One region of the Cronobacter condimenti 1330 genome, then DNA from elsewhere that is predicted to be linked to it. Evidence: predicted binding sites of a transcription regulator. Region 1 holds the regulator's gene; each other region holds the start of a gene.

Evidence for each region. The regulator Fur, encoded in region 1, represses iron uptake genes when iron is present. The targets are predictions, from matches to a motif close to ATAATAATGAGAACNACTATCAA.
Region 2: the regulator Fur is predicted to act here: its motif matches at 2,476-2,498, upstream of AFK62_RS10345 (TonB-dependent siderophore receptor).
Region 3: the regulator Fur is predicted to act here: its motif matches at 1,947-1,969, upstream of AFK62_RS14220 (Nramp family divalent metal transporter).
Region 4: the regulator Fur is predicted to act here: its motif matches at 2,299-2,321, upstream of fepD (Fe(3+)-siderophore ABC transporter permease).

Annotation. Positions count from the first base shown of each region.
Region 1 covers NZ_CP012264.1:1,305,569-1,309,781, forward strand. Annotated here, with positions in the region: gene AFK62_RS05980 (beta-N-acetylhexosaminidase) at 1-1,118, shown strand, start outside; gene AFK62_RS05985 (helix-turn-helix domain-containing protein) at 1,180-1,791, opposite strand; gene fur (ferric iron uptake transcriptional regulator) at 2,101-2,553, opposite strand; gene fldA (flavodoxin FldA) at 2,844-3,374, opposite strand; gene ybfE (LexA regulated protein) at 3,536-3,817, opposite strand; gene ybfF (esterase) at 3,946-4,213, opposite strand, start outside.
Region 2 covers NZ_CP012264.1:2,265,554-2,269,766, forward strand. Annotated here, with positions in the region: gene AFK62_RS10330 (hypothetical protein) at 1-33, opposite strand, end outside; gene AFK62_RS10335 (hypothetical protein) at 278-859, shown strand; gene AFK62_RS10340 (alpha/beta hydrolase-fold protein) at 860-2,404, opposite strand; gene AFK62_RS10345 (TonB-dependent siderophore receptor) at 2,592-4,213, shown strand, end outside.
Region 3 covers NZ_CP012264.1:3,112,293-3,116,505, reverse strand. Annotated here, with positions in the region: gene AFK62_RS14230 (EAL domain-containing protein) at 1-426, shown strand, start outside; gene AFK62_RS14225 (NupC/NupG family nucleoside CNT transporter) at 470-1,654, opposite strand; gene AFK62_RS14220 (Nramp family divalent metal transporter) at 2,010-3,248, shown strand; gene AFK62_RS14215 (DUF2502 domain-containing protein) at 3,304-3,660, opposite strand; gene mgrA (L-glyceraldehyde 3-phosphate reductase) at 3,797-4,213, opposite strand, start outside.
Region 4 covers NZ_CP012264.1:3,159,736-3,163,948, reverse strand. Annotated here, with positions in the region: gene fepC (iron-enterobactin ABC transporter ATP-binding protein) at 1-283, opposite strand, end outside; gene fepG (iron-enterobactin ABC transporter permease) at 280-1,272, opposite strand; gene fepD (Fe(3+)-siderophore ABC transporter permease) at 1,269-2,276, opposite strand; gene entS (enterobactin transporter EntS) at 2,384-3,628, shown strand; gene fepB (Fe2+-enterobactin ABC transporter substrate-binding protein) at 3,668-4,213, opposite strand, start outside.

The DNA.
Region 1 (4,213 bases):
TGATAGGGGAGATCCAGCAAATGCACAAAGAGGCCGGGCAGCCGCTCATGACATGGCATTTCGGCGGTGATGAAGCGAAAAACATCTATCTGGGTGCGGGGTATACCGACAAGACGAAACCGGAGGCCGGGAAGGGCGTTATCGACCAAAGCCGTCAGGACAAGCCGTGGGCGCGCTCCCCGGTCTGCCAAAAACGCGTGCAGGACGGTGTGGTTGCCGACGTGGAACATCTCTCCAGCTATTTTGCCATTGAGGTCAGTAAGCTTGTGAAAGCGCACGGCATCGACACCATGCAGGCATGGCAGGATGGCCTCAAGGATGCGAGAGGCGCCAGCGCCTTCGCCACCTCACAGGTCAACGTTAACTTCTGGGATACGCTCTACTGGGGCGGCTTTGATACGGTTAACGACTGGGCGAATAAAGGCTTTCGCGTCGTGGTCTCGAATCCGGATTATGTTTACCTCGATTTTCCAAATGAGGTTAATCCGGCGGAAAGTGGGTATTACTGGGGCACACGGTTTAGCGATGAGCGCAAAATTTTCAGTTTTGCGCCAGATAACCTGCCGCAAAACGCGGAAACGTCGGTCGATCGCGATGGCAGTGCGTTTAGCGCGAAGTCAGATAAGCCCTGGCCGGGCGCTTACGGACTTTCTGCGCAACTCTGGAGTGAGGTTGTACGCACGGATAAACAGATGGAATACATGATGTACCCACGCTTGCTGGCCGTGGCGGAGCGCGCCTGGCATCGGGCCGCCTGGGAGCAGGATTATCAGGCTGGCCGTGAATACAAAGGCGGTGAAACCCATCATGTTAATACCCGCGCGTTACATGACGACTGGACGCGCTTTGCGAACGTGGTGGGCCGCCGTGAACTGGCTAAGCTTGAAAAAGCTGGCGTGCAGTTTCGTTTACCAGTGCCAGGCGCGCGTATCAACACGGGCGTGCTTGAAATGAATACAAGTCTGCCAGGCGTGAGCGTTGAATATTCAACAGACAGTGGCGCGCGCTGGCAGCGTTATGACGCCGCACGACCGCCACACGTGGCAGGGCCGGTGCTCATACGTAGCGTCAGCGTTGATGGTAAGCGCTATAGCCGGACAGAACACGTACAGCCTTAACGGCACTATAATGACAACGCCAGCCCTCGGGCTGGCTTTTTCGTTTTAACGACACCAGGCGTTACAACACATCAGGCAAATGGTGAACGGCAACCAGTTTGCCTTTGCTTATCTCGATATTTTTCGCACCGCGCAGTTGCGACAGGGTTTTCATCACCATGCTGCGGGAAAGATTGGTTTTTTTCACAATATAGTCGGCCACGTTAATGCGGTTACGCATGAAATCGTCCATCGCCGCCAGACAATCAATATTGGCTTTAATCATGCTGTAGCTGTTTCTGCCGAGCATAATTTCTTCGCGGTAGCAAAGCATATTGATTATCCATGAGGACAAAATTAACAGATGTAACTGGCAGTGATGTTTTTCAATTTCCTGTAGGAAATAATCAAATGGGATTAACTGATAATGACATTCTGAATCAGCTTGTAATTTCGCGAATTGCGATTTACCTAAATTCCGCGCCAGCCCCAGAACTGAAGGGGCGCTACTTTTTTCCAGTAGCAGCCTGTCACTTTGGCGCATCAGAGAGAACTGACCACCGCGAATGATACAGATTTCCCCGTCCCGCAAGGGGATAAGCGTATTTTTCTCCGCCCGAGACCAGTTTCCGTAGCTATTAAAAATATCAGCAATGCGATAAATCTCAGCAAGAGGTTTAGAGGGTAAGACCATATTGGTTACCTTAGTTAAAATAAAATTATGTCGTTGCTGTATCTTAATGGATGCTTTTTTATTGCTGCAATAAGGGGCTGGATGGATAAAAGGAATTTGCAGGATAATCCGATAGCTAACTGATTGACCAGTAAAGATATTTATCTTTTCTGAATTTCTATTTAATAAAATATATGTGGTTTAATTGTGCATTGTACTCTGTATTAAAATACTGGCGCTGAGGATGTTTATCCAAAATAAGACATTTGTCTTTTCGGGCAATAAAAAAGCCGACAGGTGTCGGCTTGGATTCATGCGGTGTGACGAGAATTATTTCCCGCCGACCTCGTGGGCGTGTTCGTTCTCACGGCAGTCGCCATCCGCACAGTGACCATACAGATAGAGGCTGTGGTTAGTCAGACGGATGCCATGACGCGTCGCGATTTCACGCTGACGGGCTTCAATAGAGTCATCGCTAAATTCGATCACTTTGCCACAATCGAGGCAAATCAGGTGATCGTGATGATGCTGTTGCGTCAGCTCGAAAACGGATTTACCACCTTCGAAATTGTGACGGGTGACGATGCCGGCATCGTCGAACTGGTTAAGTACGCGATAGACCGTGGCAAGGCCAATCTCTTCACCCATGTCAATCAGACGCTTATAGAGGTCTTCCGCACTGACATGATGATTGACCGGTTCCTGCAGCACTTCGAGGATTTTTAATCGAGGAAGCGTGACTTTCAGGCCGGCCTTCTTTAATGCGGTATTGTTGTCAGTCATGCGGAATCTGTCCTGTTGCTTAACGACTCGCTCCAGCAGGGAGCGATACATCGGATACGCCGTAGATGAATGCGTCTCATTATAGAACTGACATGCCTAAATGAAAACCGCAAGCGTCCGGCAAAAAAGAGCTTAAAAATCGTGGACCCGCCAGCGTTTTTGGCATGGAAGGACTGATAATTAAGGAAGACATTGTACAGCTTAGTGAGGGAAAGTTAAAAATTTGTAGCAATTATTTTCATTGTTCTTATCTATCAACCGGCGCGAGCCACCGCCCGCGCCGTTTACCATCAGGCGTTGATGATTTCCTGCAGATGCAGCTCTTCGGAAACTTGCTTCACCCATTTTTCCACGCGTTCGGTGGTCATTTCCGGCTGACGATCTTCGTCAATGGCGAGGCCGACGAAATGGTCATCATCCGCGAGGCCTTTAGACGCTTCGAAGTGATACCCTGCAGTCGGCCAGTGGCCCACAATGGTTGCGCCGCGCGGTTCGATAATATCGCGAATGGTGCCCAGTGCGTCGCAGAAGTATTCTGCGTAATCTTCCTGATCGCCGCAGCCGAAAAGGGCGACCAGCTTACCGTTGAAATCAATTTCTTCGAGCGTCGGGAAAAAATCATCCCAGTCGCACTGCGCTTCGCCGTAGTACCAGGTCGGGATGCCAAGCAGAAGAATATCGAACGCTTCCAGATCCTCTTTGCTGCTTTTAGCAATGTCATGCACTTCAGCAACGTCTTTCCCGAGCTGTTTCTGGATAATTTTTGCGATATTTTCGGTATTGCCGGTGTCGCTGCCGAAAAAGATGCCTACGATTGCCATAAGAAGAATAACCTCTTGAATCTAAATGTGATGGTGCTGGCATAACGCCCACAGATAGGGCAATCATAGCAGAACAGAAGAAGGTGCGGAAACGGTATCAGGCGCCGGGTGCACACTCTGCTACATTGCCCCGTTCGTTGGGGGCATTTTCAGACCAGACCTTACTCCTGCAAGGCTTTCAGCTGAGCGAGGAGCATGGCTTCTATCAGCTCGCTGCGGCTGATATTGCGCGCCTGCGCCAGATGGTTCAGCGCATCCACGGCGTCAGCGTTCAGCTTTAGCTCCACGCGCTTAAGCCCGCGAACTTTGTCGCGCTTAAGCTGGTTGCGCTTATTGATGCGCAGCTGTTCGTCGCGCGACAGCGGGTTGGTTTTCGGTCTGCCCGGACGGCGTTCATCCGCGAAGAGATCGAGCGTTGTGCGGTCCGTTTGTTCTTTTGCCATGGTATGAGTATAGACAGGGGAAACAGGCTGCCGTGGCGGGGCCCGGCGGTATTTCAGCGCGCCATCATACATCAGGCAGCGAAGCGCGCCAACGCATCCGGCGCGCAACGGCACCGGTCGGTCTGTTTTTAATCAGTTTCCAGAAAACGACGGATAGCGCGTACCACCGCCTGCGGTTTTTCGGCATGAACCCAGTGACCGGCCCCCGCGATAACGTGCGCGCGGGCCTGCGGGAATTGCGCCAGCAGCGCCTCGCGGTGCTGCTCTTCAACATAAGGCGATGCTCCGCCACGAATAAACAACGCAGGACCATGCCAGGCCGGGACGGTCTGCCAGCCGACAATCTGCGAATATTGATCCCACAGCACCGGCACGTTAAAGCGCCACTCGCCATCA
Region 2 (4,213 bases), 960 kb from region 1:
GCGGTCTTTCAAATGCAACTGGATAGAAGGCATAGCGGCTCCCCGCGTGACTCAGTTAGGGTAAGTGTAGTTCACCCTTGTGTTTCCAGGGGAAGCGGCATCCGGCAACTTTCTGACTTTATCAATAAAATTAAAGCGATGCGAAACGCGGCCGATAACAGATAAGCATGAAAGCAGTAACCTGCGGCTGGCGGATCCCGGTACGCCACACCAGCTAACCATCACACCTGTCAGCGGGGATGCGTGTCATCGTGCTGGCAGGACAAGGGAGAGTGAGATGAAACGGTCCGGCATTCTGGCTTTAGTCGGGGCAATGTTTTTGTTGCAAGGGTGTGATGCAAACAGCATCGACCAGGTGCAGTCGCTAAGCGTCGGCGACCGCTCCCTCGGCCAGGTTTTCGCGGCCCGCACCGACTGCGTGCAGGGCGAATGGCGCACCTTTGAAGACGCAGGCGGACGCGATGTGGTGCTCTACTCCTGCCAGCTACCGGCCCCGGAACTGGCTGCCTTAACCGCGCAATACCGTGAGCACAGCAATCAACTGGTTGAACAGAACACAACGTCACGCTGGCGCTCGGCCCATCGCGAGGATGTGGCCCGCGTGATGAGCGAAGTGAGCATCCGTAACGTTGAACTGCTGTATATCTGGCGTTTTAACAAGGGTGCCGCGCCCGCCCTTGCCGATGTCGAAGTCAAAGCGACTACCACCTTTGCCAGTTTCAGCTATAGCGTGAACCAGCCGGATCGCTTTCTCACCCAGGCGTCAGATAATACCCTGCCCGACCTCTGGCCGCAGAGCCTGTTTCCTCAGCTTGATAAAAACGCGAGCGCGTTGTACCGCGAACTCAGCGCATTGTAATTACCCGCTGCCGCCGTGTTCACGGCGGCTTTCGGTGAGATACTTTACCCCCTGCATCATCGCCTCGCACCAGCTCACATAATCATGCCCGCTCGCCCACGGGTGAAAACTCACCGCGTAGCCCTTCTCTCGCAGCACGTGCTCAAACTCACGCGTATTCTGATAAATTCCTCCATCAGGTCCCTGCGTTTCGAACCGTCCGGCCTCTAGCCAGAAACGCACAGTCAGGCGCGGCGCGCGCTCATACTCGCGTGTCAGCCAGCTTGCCGGCTCGCCTTTTGGCGCCCACCAGTACGACCCTGACAGGCTTAAGACATTACCGAAAACCGTCGGATGGCGAAGCGCCACCCATGACGCCGCCAGACCGCCATAGCTGGAGCCTGTGACAATAGTGCGTCGCCCTTGCGGCGCGAGGCCCTGCGCGCGAAGCCAGGGCAGAAGCTCCAGCGCCATCATATCGGCGAAATCACGGTTAGGCGGCAGCTCTTTGCTGCGTCGGGTGAAATCCAGACTGTCGATAAACACCACATTGAGCGGTGGCAGGCGTCGGGCGGTTATCAGGCGATCGACCACGGATGCCAGCCGGTAGTCGTCCTGGTAAGTGTTGCCGTCAAAGACCATGAGCGTCCAGCGTGCGGGGGTTGCCGGGCGGTAAAGCTGAATGTCGCGCGTATTATTAAGCCGCGCGCTGGTAAACGCGTGGCGCGTCAGGGTGCCGTTTCGCACGCCGTTCAAATCGCCTGCCGCCCCGCACTGGCGTGCGCCGCCCATCGTGACTAAGGAATAACGGTTCCAGCGGTCCTCCTGCGAAGGAAGAAACTGCTGCGGGTTCAGCGGATCCGCCTGAGCGGTTGCAAGGATAGCGCGACGTTGCTCGCGCGGGGTGCCGTGGATTTGTGGCACATCCGGCGCGAGCTTGTACTGCATCAACGTATCGGCGGGCACTACATAGCTGCGAAACCAGACATCCGACAGCCCGAGCCGAAACAGTGGATCGTGGTCGCCTGCGGGCGAGCCCAGAATAAAGACGTTTTTTCGGGCCCCGCGCCATAAAAATGTGATGCGTCGATGGTTGTCATCAACGGGTTCCACAAGCGGCGTGCCGCGTTCCGCAATGTTGCGCCAGAACGCCTGCGTATCGCCGCCGCCGCTCAGGTGGCGCGCCAGCGCCTGAAGCGTCGGGCTTACGGGTTCTGGCGCTTGCTCGCGCGCCAGCGGCACCGTTTCCTGGGCCTGCCAGCGTAAAGACCATGTCGTGCCTGCCGCCCCCTCCAGGATCAGCGTGGAAGGCTGCCGGACCGGCAGCGCAAAGAGCAACGAATGGGTACCGTCTGCCGGGCCACGCGTCACCAGACGTCGTAACGGCTGCTGCTGTCCATCCATCAGTTGCGCCTCGCGCGCGCCGGTCAGCGTTGCGGCGACATAATTTTCGCCGAGAACCGGCTGGATAATGCAAACGCGTCCCCGGTTATCAAACGTCCCGGCAAGCTCGCCGTCAACCGCGCTCTTCAGGCATGACGCCGCTTCGCCAGGTGATGCAGCCATCCCCAGCAGCAGACTTATCGCGAACGTTGTCCTCTTCACTCGACTCTCCCTAAAAAATTGTTTACAACTTAATGCAAATGGTAATGATTTTCAATATCATCAAGCGGTTTGTGGGGTGGTGATTTACGCGTCGTGCCGGTTGACGGGGCGACGCAGGTTGATGATGAAGACAAGGAAAAAGAAAGAAATGGTCTTTAAAAATAAGAAGATAATTAAGTTGGGTATTCTCAGTCTTGCTGCAGCGGGCGTCTCGGGTGCGCTTGCGGCCAAACCGGGTGAAGAGACGATGGTCGTCACCAACGGCGTGGCAGAAGATCCGCATGCGCCGCTTAAAGGCCTGGTCGCCACAAAAACGCTCTCGGCGACGAAAACCAGCGCGGATCTTGTGCGTACGCCGCAGTCCGTTTCGGTGGTGACGCGCGATCAGATGTCCGCGCTTGACGTCACCTCGGTATCGCAGGCGCTGCGCTACAGCGCGGGTGCCTTCACGGAATATCGCGGCGGCTCTAACCGCAACGATGAAGTGTTTGTGCGTGGTTTCAGCTACGTGCCGAAGTTTCTCGACGGGCTGAGTTTTGGAGCCACCGCCGGCTCGCAGACCGGTGTGGTTGACCCGTGGCTGCTTGAGCGCGTCGAACTGGTTCGCGGCCCGGCGTCCGTGCTGTTTGGCCAGGTCAACCCCGGCGGGCTGATTAGCATGACCAGCAAACGTCCGTCCCTGGATGCCACGCAACAGGTACAACTGCGCACCGGCAACCATCGGCTGGCGGAAGGCGCGTTCGATGTGGGCGGCGCGCTGGATGACGAAGGCCACGTGCTGTGGCGCCTTAATGGACTGGGTCGCGCGCAGCATAATGAGGTGGAAGATTATAAAGAGTCACGTGTGGCGATTGCCCCCGCCCTCACCTGGTATGCTAACGATCAGACACGTTTTACGCTTTTGACCAGCTACCAGAAAGACCCCGATGCGGGTTATCGCAACTTCCTGCCCGCATACGGTACGGTGAAAGCTACCGCTGACGGGCGCACCATCGCGCGCGATTTCAACGTCAGCGACCCTGCTTACAATACGTCGCGCCGTGAGCAAACCTCCGTCGGTTATGAGCTTGAGCATCAGCTTAACGACGCGGTGACCCTGCGACAGAACGCTCGCTACAGCCATATCACGCAGGAGTACCGTTATCTGGTTTACGCCAACAGCGGCCCGGCGTCGACCCTCCTGCAGCGACGCCCGCAGCATGAACAGCGCGATACCCAGGAGTTCGGGCTGGATAACCAGCTGGAGGCGCGTTTCGAAACAGCGGATGTCAGCCATACGCTCCTGACCGGTTTTGACTATAAACAAAACCGCGATCATCAGCGCCTCGCGCGCGACAGCGGCGCACGCTACGACATGGACTGGACGCGCCCGGTTTACGGGCTCGCGATTTCGGACAGCGCGCTCACGCCCGTCACCAACGAGCAACAGGATCTGGACCAGATGGGGCTGTATTTGCAGGACCAGCTGAGCTGGAACCGCTGGGAGCTGCTGCTCTCGGGGCGGTATGATGTCTCAGAGGTGCGCACGACCGATCTGCTGGAGGACACCGTGACTCAGCAGAATGATAACAAATTCACCTGGCGTACCGGCCTGCTCTACGCGTTTGATTTTGGTCTCTCGCCCTATATCAGCTACAGCACCTCATTTGAACCGAACCTGCAAACCAACCGCGCCGACGGCACCGCGCCGTTCAAACCGATGGAAGGTAAACAGACCGAAGTGGGTCTGAAATATCAGCCGACCGAAAGCGTGTTGATGTCACTGGCGCT
Region 3 (4,213 bases), 1.8 Mb from region 1:
CAGCAAGCCATCGCGCTGTTTCAGCACTATCAGGTCCCTGTGAGCGCTGTCATTCTGGAGGTAACGGAGGAGCAGGCGCTTTCGGGGTCAGAAAACACGATGCAAAATATTGCGCTGTTGCAGGAGCGTGGGTTTTGCATTGCCATTGATGATTTCGGCACGGGTTATGCCAACTTCGAGCGACTCAAAAACCTACAGGCCGATATCATTAAAATTGATGGGTGCTTTGTGCGTCATGTGGTGAGCAATACGTTTGATGCGCTGGTGGTCAAATCGATTTGCGATCTGGCGAAGGCCCGGTCGCTGACCGTGGTGGCGGAATTTGTGGAAACCCCGGCGCAGCGCGATTTACTGTTCTCGCTGGGCGTTGAGTACATCCAGGGCTATCTGCCAGGACGGCCTGAGCCGCTTGAACGTGAGACATAAAAAAACCGGAGCACAGGCTCCGGTTTTCATTAACAGCAGAGGATTACAGCACGAGTGCGGCGATAGACGCAGAGAGAATACTCACAAGCGTTGAGCCGTAAACCAGTTTCAGGCCGAAGCGGGAAACCACGTTACCCTGTTCTTCATTGAGGCCTTTAATCGCACCCGCGATGATGCCGATAGATGAGAAGTTCGCGAAGGAAACCAGGAACACTGACAGAATACCTTCCGCACGCGGAGAAATAGTGCCCGCCAGTTTCTGCAGATCCATCATCGCAACGAATTCGTTAGACACCAGCTTGGTCGCCATAATACTGCCGACCTGCAGCGCTTCGCTTGCCGGAACGCCCATCACCCAGGCTACCGGGTAGAAAATATAACCAAGAATGCCCTGGAAAGAGATGCCAAGGACGGCAGCAAACAGCGCATTCAGGCCGGAGATCAGCGCGATAAAGCCAATCAGCATTGCCGCGACGATAATGGCGACTTTGAAACCAGCCAGAATGTACTCGCCCAGCATTTCAAAGAAGCTCTGACCTTCGTGCAGATTGGACATCTGCAGATCTTCTTCATTTTCAACGCGGTATGGGTTGATAAGAGAAAGCACGATGAAGGTACTGAACATGTTCAGGACGAGCGCTGCCACTACATATTTGGGTTGAAGCATGGTCATATACGCGCCAACGATCGACATGGACACCGTAGACATGGCGGTTGCGGCCATGGTGTACATGCGGTTGCGCGACATTTTGCCCAGAATATCCTTATAGGCGATAAAGTTTTCTGATTGTCCCAGAATCAGCGAGCTTACCGCGTTGAAGGATTCAAGCTTGCCCATACCGTTGACTTTAGAAAGCACGGTACCGATAGCGCGGATAACAATGGGCAGTACGCGAATATGTTGCAAAATACCGATCAACGCAGAGATAAAGACGATAGGGCAGAGCACTCTCAGGAAGAAGAAAGCCAGGCCTTCATCGTTCATTTTACCGAACACGAAGTTCGTCCCTTCGTTCGCGAAACCCAGCAGTTTCTCAAACATCTCGGAAAAGCCCTTCACAAAACCCAGGCCCACATCGGAAGTTAAGAAGAAATAAGCGAGCAAGACTTCAATAATTAAAAGCTGTATGACGAAACGAATGCGAATTTGTTTGCGGTTGCTACTGACGAGCATCGCAAGGAGCGCTACAACGGCGAGCGCCAAAACGAAATGAAGAATGCGGGACATATTTGCTCCAAACATGAGGCAGGTTTAATTTCCGTGCACATTCTATGCAACAACCATTTAGAAAACGAGATCTGCAACACACTATAGTCACGTCATGTGACCAAACGCTAAAAGAGTGATCAAACATACAAAAATGTTATGTTGCGTAAAGCAGTGAAAGGTTATCTTTTGCTGCTACACTTTTAACATACATGGGTGCATGCGATAGTGTTTCCCGCGTATTCCTCGACCTTAACCCGCCTGCTATTGATTTCAGCTATCAGAGCCATCAGGATTGTCCGGTCTAATGAACTTGATAATCATTCTCATTTTGATAGCATGAAATATAGCAAAGGCTATATTTCAGGGGCAGAGAATGAACCACAGTCGCGTTGAGCAAAGTCGTGGCCGTACAGCGCGGAAGTTAAGACTGGCACTTATGGGGCCAGCTTTCATCGCTGCCATTGGCTATATCGATCCAGGTAATTTCGCTACCAATATTCAGGCCGGGGCCAGCTTCGGCTATCAATTGCTGTGGGTGGTGGTCTGGGCCAACCTGATGGCGATGCTTATTCAGGTGCTTTCCGCAAAGCTTGGCATCGCCACAGGCAAAAACCTCGCTGAGCAGATCCGCGATCACTATCCACGTCCGGTAGTCTGGTTTTATTGGGTTCAGGCGGAGATCATCGCGATGGCGACCGATCTCGCGGAATTCATTGGCGCCGCGATAGGCTTTAAGCTGATCCTTGGCGTTTCACTGTTGCAGGGCGCGGTACTGACGGGCATTGCCACGTTTTTGATCCTGATGCTGCAAAAACGCGGGCAGAAACCGCTTGAGAAAGTGATAGGCGGGCTACTGCTGTTTGTGGCAGCGGCCTATATCGTTGAGCTATTTTTCTCGCAGCCGAAACTTGCCGCGCTTGGTAAGGGGATGTTAATCCCGAGTCTGCCCACCTCTGAGGCTGTCTTCCTGGCCGCGGGGGTATTGGGTGCCACCATCATGCCGCACGTTATCTACCTGCACTCCTCTCTGACGCAGAATCTGCATGACGGTTCGCGCAAAGAACGCTACTCCGCCACTAAGTGGGATGTGGCTATCGCCATGACCATCGCGGGTTTTGTGAATCTGGCGATGATGGCGACGGCGGCGGCGGCATTTCACTTCAGCGGGCACACCAAAGTGGCCGAGCTGGATCAGGCTTATCTGACGCTTGAACCGTTATTAAGCCATGCCGCGGCGACAATTTTCGGCCTGAGTCTGGTCGCCGCCGGGCTCTCCTCGACGGTTGTTGGGACGCTGGCAGGCCAGGTAGTGATGCAAGGGTTTGTTCGCTTCAGCATTCCGCTTTGGGTGCGCCGCTCGGTCACTATGGCGCCTTCGTTTATCGTTATCCTGATGGGGCTCGATCCGACGCGCATTCTGGTAATGAGTCAGGTATTGCTGAGCTTTGGTATTGCGCTTGCGCTGGTTCCGCTGCTGTTCTTTACCAGCAATAAAACGCTGATGGGCGAACTGGTCAACACACCATGGGTAAAACGTACTGGCTGGGCGATTGTGGTGCTGGTGGTGGCGCTCAATATCTGGCTGCTGGTCGGTACAGCACTTGGGCTATAAGGATGTAAAAAAGGCAGGCGCAAAGCCTGCCTTTTCTCGTTTTGGGGTAGGTTACTTAGTGATGATGACCGTGCCCGTGACCATGTTTACCCCACCCGCGACGGTCGTCGCGATCGTTCCAGCCTTCGCGATAGCCACGTTCATACGCCCGACGGTCGTCCCAGCCGCGATGTTTATCCCAGCCGCGATGACGGCCATTGTCATGGCGCCACCAGCGGTCGCCACGCCATTCATAATGATTGCGCCAGTAGTCGCGGTCGCGCCAGCGCCCGCCGTCCCAGTAGTTACCGTAATTGTCGCGATCGCCAATTTGTAATTTGATGGATGGCAACAGGGTGATTTCGCCGGCGCTGGCGACAAGCGGAGCCGTACCCGCAAGTAACGCCGCTGCAAGAATCAGTGACCTGAACATACTTATCTCCTTCACGATCGGGGCCGTTGGTGGCCTGTTGCAGTAATATTACGGATGTGTAAATCCCTGCAGCATCGCTCCGACTCTGAAATCAGGTATGACCGCACTTTTTGCTAAAGCAGCGGCGCTTCTTGCGCTATGCCAGAATGGCTTCGATAGCTTCGCGCTCCTGGGCTGAGAAGTCCCGTTTCGCCAGCATTCCAACAGCGTCGTCAATCTGGGTGGTCTTGCTTGCGCCAATCAGCACCGAGGTCACTTTTTCATCGCGCAACACCCACGCAAGCGCCATCTGCGAAAGCTTTTGCCCGCGCTGCATGGCTATCTCATTGAGCTTGCGCACTTTCTCCCGTTTTTCATCGGTTATCTGGTCGGGGTTTAAAAAACGGCTGCCGCTGGCGGCGCGCGAGTCTGGCGGAATACCGTTCAGGTAGCGATCGGTCAACTGGCCGCCCGCGAGGGGTGAAAACGCGATGCTGCCCACGCCTTTTTCCTGCAGCAAATCCAGCAGGCCGTCCTCAACCCAGCGCTCAAACATGGAATATTTCGGCTGGTG
Region 4 (4,213 bases), 1.9 Mb from region 1:
TATCTCCCGGCGCGCTGGCGTTTTGCGCAAGCAGCCCGACGCGTTTGGCGACTTCTTTCGTGGCGAAGCGCTGGATAGCCTCACCATCCAGATGAACCTGTCCGGCAAGCGGCTTCATCAGACGGCTTAACGTGCGCAGCAGCGTCGATTTTCCGCAGCCGTTCGGGCCGATAATCGCCGTGAACTTTCCATCCGGAATAGCCACATTCAGCCCTTCCGCTACGCGAAAATCGCCATAGCCCAGCGTGAGCGCGTCACCGGTTAAACGTGAGGTTGTGGTCATCTCTTGCGTGACTCCTGTATCAACAAGGCGATGAGATAAATCCCGCCGAGGCAGACCGTAACAGTCCCCACCGGCAACTGGTAAGGCGTGAACAGATATTGCGCACACTGGTCGGCTGCGAGCAGCAGCAGCGCGCCGCAGAGCGCCGCCTGGGTTAACCCGAACCGCGCGGTGCCGCTAACGCGACGGGCAATATGCGGCGCGACCAGCGCGATAAAAGAGATGGGGCCTGCCATTGCCGTCGCGCCCGCGGTCAGTATCACACCCGTTAGCATCAGCAAGAGTCGCGAGCGCTCGACAGACACGCCGAGCGCGCAGGCAGTGTCATCGCCCATCTCTAAAAGCCGCATCCGTCGCACCAGCAGCGCGCTCGCGCCAAGTGCCAGCAGCAACAGCGGCGCGGCGGGCAGTGTTTTCGCCCAGGTGATGCCATTGAGCGACCCGGCGTTCCAGAGCCCTGCAGAGAGCGCCGTCTCAAGCGATGCCTGGAGCAACAGCCAGGTGTTAAACGCCACCAGCATGGCGCGCACGCCGATGCCGATAATGATCAGACGGAACGTATCGATTCCGTTACGCCAGGCGAGCAGCCAGACGACAAACGCCGTCAGCATGCCCCCGGCCATCGCAGAGAACGCGATGGCTGTCTGATGCTGGCCCGCAAACACCATCGCCACCAGTACGCCGCTCCAGGCGCCGGTGTTAAAGCCCATGACGTCGGGGCTGCCTAAAGGGTTTCGCATCAGCGACTGAAAAATCGCGCCGCTCACACCAAGCGCTGCCCCCAGCAACAGGGCCATTGCCACGCGCGGCAAACGCCACTCGGTCACGATAAGCGAGACATTACGCGGCGCATCGCCGGTTAACGCGCTGAGCACTTGCGCCGGGCCGAGCGTCACCGCGCCCTGCGTCAGCGCCCAGACGCCAAGCCCGGCGCACAGGCTTAACGAGAGAAGGCAGAAGAGCGTCAGACGGGGTGAGAGAGCTTTCATAGCGAGGCTCCCCCGCGCCGCTGGCGCACCAGATAAATGAGCGCCGGCGCGCCGATGAAGGCACTCACGACCGATACCCGCAATTCGCCCGGCACTATCAGGCGGCCAATGATATCGGCCAGCAGCAACAGCGAGGGCGTAGCAAGCAGCGTTACCGGCAGCGACCAGCGGTGATCTGCGCCCACCAGCCAGCGCGCCAGATGCGGCATCATCAACCCGATAAACGCGATGGGGCCGACCACGGCGGTCGCGCTGGCGCACAGCAGCGTAATGGCGATAAGACCCAGCAGCTGTGTTCGCGCCACCCGGCTTCCCAGCGCCGTGGCGGTGTCTGCGCCCATGCTTAAATTATTCAGCGCGCGGCAGAGCAGCAGCGCGATAACCACGCCGGCCGCCACCACCGGCGCGATCGCTTTCAGCGTAATAAACGTGCGGATATCAAGCGAGCCCGCCTGCCAGAAGCGCAGCTGGTCATACACCATGGGGTTTAGCAGCGCAATGCCGCCAGAAAGCCCCTCCAGCACGGCAGCGAGTGCCACGCCCGCGAGCGTCAGGCGCACCGGGCTAAGCTGACCGCCGCCCGCGCTGCCGGTAAACGCCACTACCAGCGTGGCGAGCAGCGCGCCGCACAGGGCCAGCGCGAGGATCGCCATCGGCCCGCTAAGACCCCACACCGCAGCGCCAAGCACAATGGCAAAACTGGCGCCGGAATTGACGCCGAGCAGGCCCGGATCCGCGAGCGGGTTGCGGGTCAACGTTTGCATCAAGGCGCCCGCAAGCCCGAGCGAAACCCCGGCGACGATGCCCGCGAGCGTGCGCGGCAGACGCGCATCAAGCACGATAGTGCAGTCTGCGCTGCGGCAGGTGCCTCCGAGGGCGTCCATCACAAGGGAGAAGGGCAGGGATTTGGCGCCCGCCAGAAGGCTGAGGGCAACCATCAGTAATAGCAGCAAAAAGAGACACAACAGGACAACCATCCTGGTGGAAAAGCGCGAGGCCGACATAACGCACATCCTGAAACCGATAATGATAGTTATTATCACTCTTATCTGGCTATGTTAGCATGAGCGCCCCGTTATCCGGTAAGGAAAATTCGCGTTAAGGCCCTGTAATGAACCGACATTCGCTGCTGCTTAATCTCTCGTTATTGAAAACCCATCCCGCCTATCGCGCGGTCTTTCTGGCGCGTTTTATCTCTATTCTTGGCCTCGGTCTGCTCGGCGTGGCGGTACCGGTACAAATCCAGACGCTCACCGGATCGCCGTTTCAGGTTGGGCTTGCCGTGACGCTGACGGGGGCCGCGATGTTCATCGGACTGATGACCGGCGGCGTGCTGGCCGATCGGCACGAGCGCAAAAAGCTCATCCTGCTGGCGCGCTCGACCTGCGGCGTCGGGTTTATCGGACTTTGGATCAACGCCATGCTACCCGCGCCGTCGGTGACGGCCATTTATCTGCTCGGCCTGTGGGACGGCTTTTTCGGCGCAATCGGCGTGACCGCGCTGCTGGCGGCAACACCGGCCATCGTCGGGCGTGAAAACCTGATGCAGGCGGGTGCGATCACGATGCTGACAGTACGTCTGGGATCCGTAATTTCGCCGCTGCTCGGCGGGATGCTGCTCGCCTGGGGTGGTGTGGCGTGGAACTACGCGCTGGCGGCGCTCGGCACCTTTCTGACGCTTCTGCCGCTGCTCACGCTACCTGCACTTCCCGCGCCGCAAATGCAGCGTCAGCACCCGCTACGCGCGCTCCTTGATGGGCTGCGTTTTCTTCTCGCAAGCCCCGTGGTGGGGGGCGTGGCGCTCATTGGCGCGCTGCTGACGATGGCGAGCGCGGTGCGTGTGCTGTACCCGTCGCTTGCCAGCCACTGGCAGATGGCGAGTGGCGAAATCGGCGTGCTTTATGCGGCTGTCCCGCTCGGCGCGGCGCTGGGCGCCCTTACCAGCGGCGGGCTCGCGCACGCCCCGCGCCCCGGCCGCACGATGCTTATCGCCTCGGTGCTGGCGCTGGCGGCAGTCGGCGTGTTCAGTCTGATGCCGTTCTGGCCGCTGGCCTTCGCGTGCCTGACGCTATTCGGGTACCTGAGCGGCATCAGCTCGCTTATCCAGTACACGCTCATCCAGACCCAGACGCCGGACGAGATGCTTGGGCGTATTAACGGGCTGTGGACCGCGCAAAACGTAACGGGAGACGCCATCGGGGCGGCGCTGTTAGGCGGAATGGGGGCGCTACTCTCGCCGGTCAGCTCTGCCAGCGCAGGTGGGCTGGGGCTTGCGGTCGTCGCGATAGTGCTGGCACTGCTTTTTGGCGAATTGCGCCGCCTGCGCCAGTCGCCGCCACCACCGGTACAGGCATAACAAAAAGGGGCCCGCAGGCCCCTTTTTTACAGGTGAAGATTAGGCTTTAAATAACGCCTCAAGCCGCTTAAGGAGCAGGCTTGCGCTGTAGTAATCGAGCCGGAAAGTTTCGGTGCCGAGTGCGTAAACCCGTTTGTTTTGCACCGCTGGCAGATGAGCCAGGAGCGGATCGCGCATCAGCGCCGTGGCGTCTTTATCATCACCTGCGAATAAAAACAGCGTCTCGCCGTTAAGCCCCGCGGCCAGATTCTCCCCGCCAAGCTGAATAATATCGTGGCGCTTGCCCATACTGGTAAGGCTTTGCAGAACAGGCGGCGGCGCAAGCGTAAAGCCGAGCTGGCCCAGCAGTTTCCCCTGCGCAGATTGCGCCGTCCAGAGATTCGCGCCGTGAGCGGCAGGGTTGTAGACCAGCGCGCTGACCGGCTGTGGCGGCAGTTTCATGTGCGTTTTCGCCTGCGCAAGCTGGCGGTCAAACTGCGCGATGCGCGCGGCGGCCTCTTTCTCGTGGCCCGTTATCTCACCAAGCTGCGTTAACAACTGCTGCCAGCTTTTATCGTCGTAATTAATCACAAGCGTCGGGGCGAT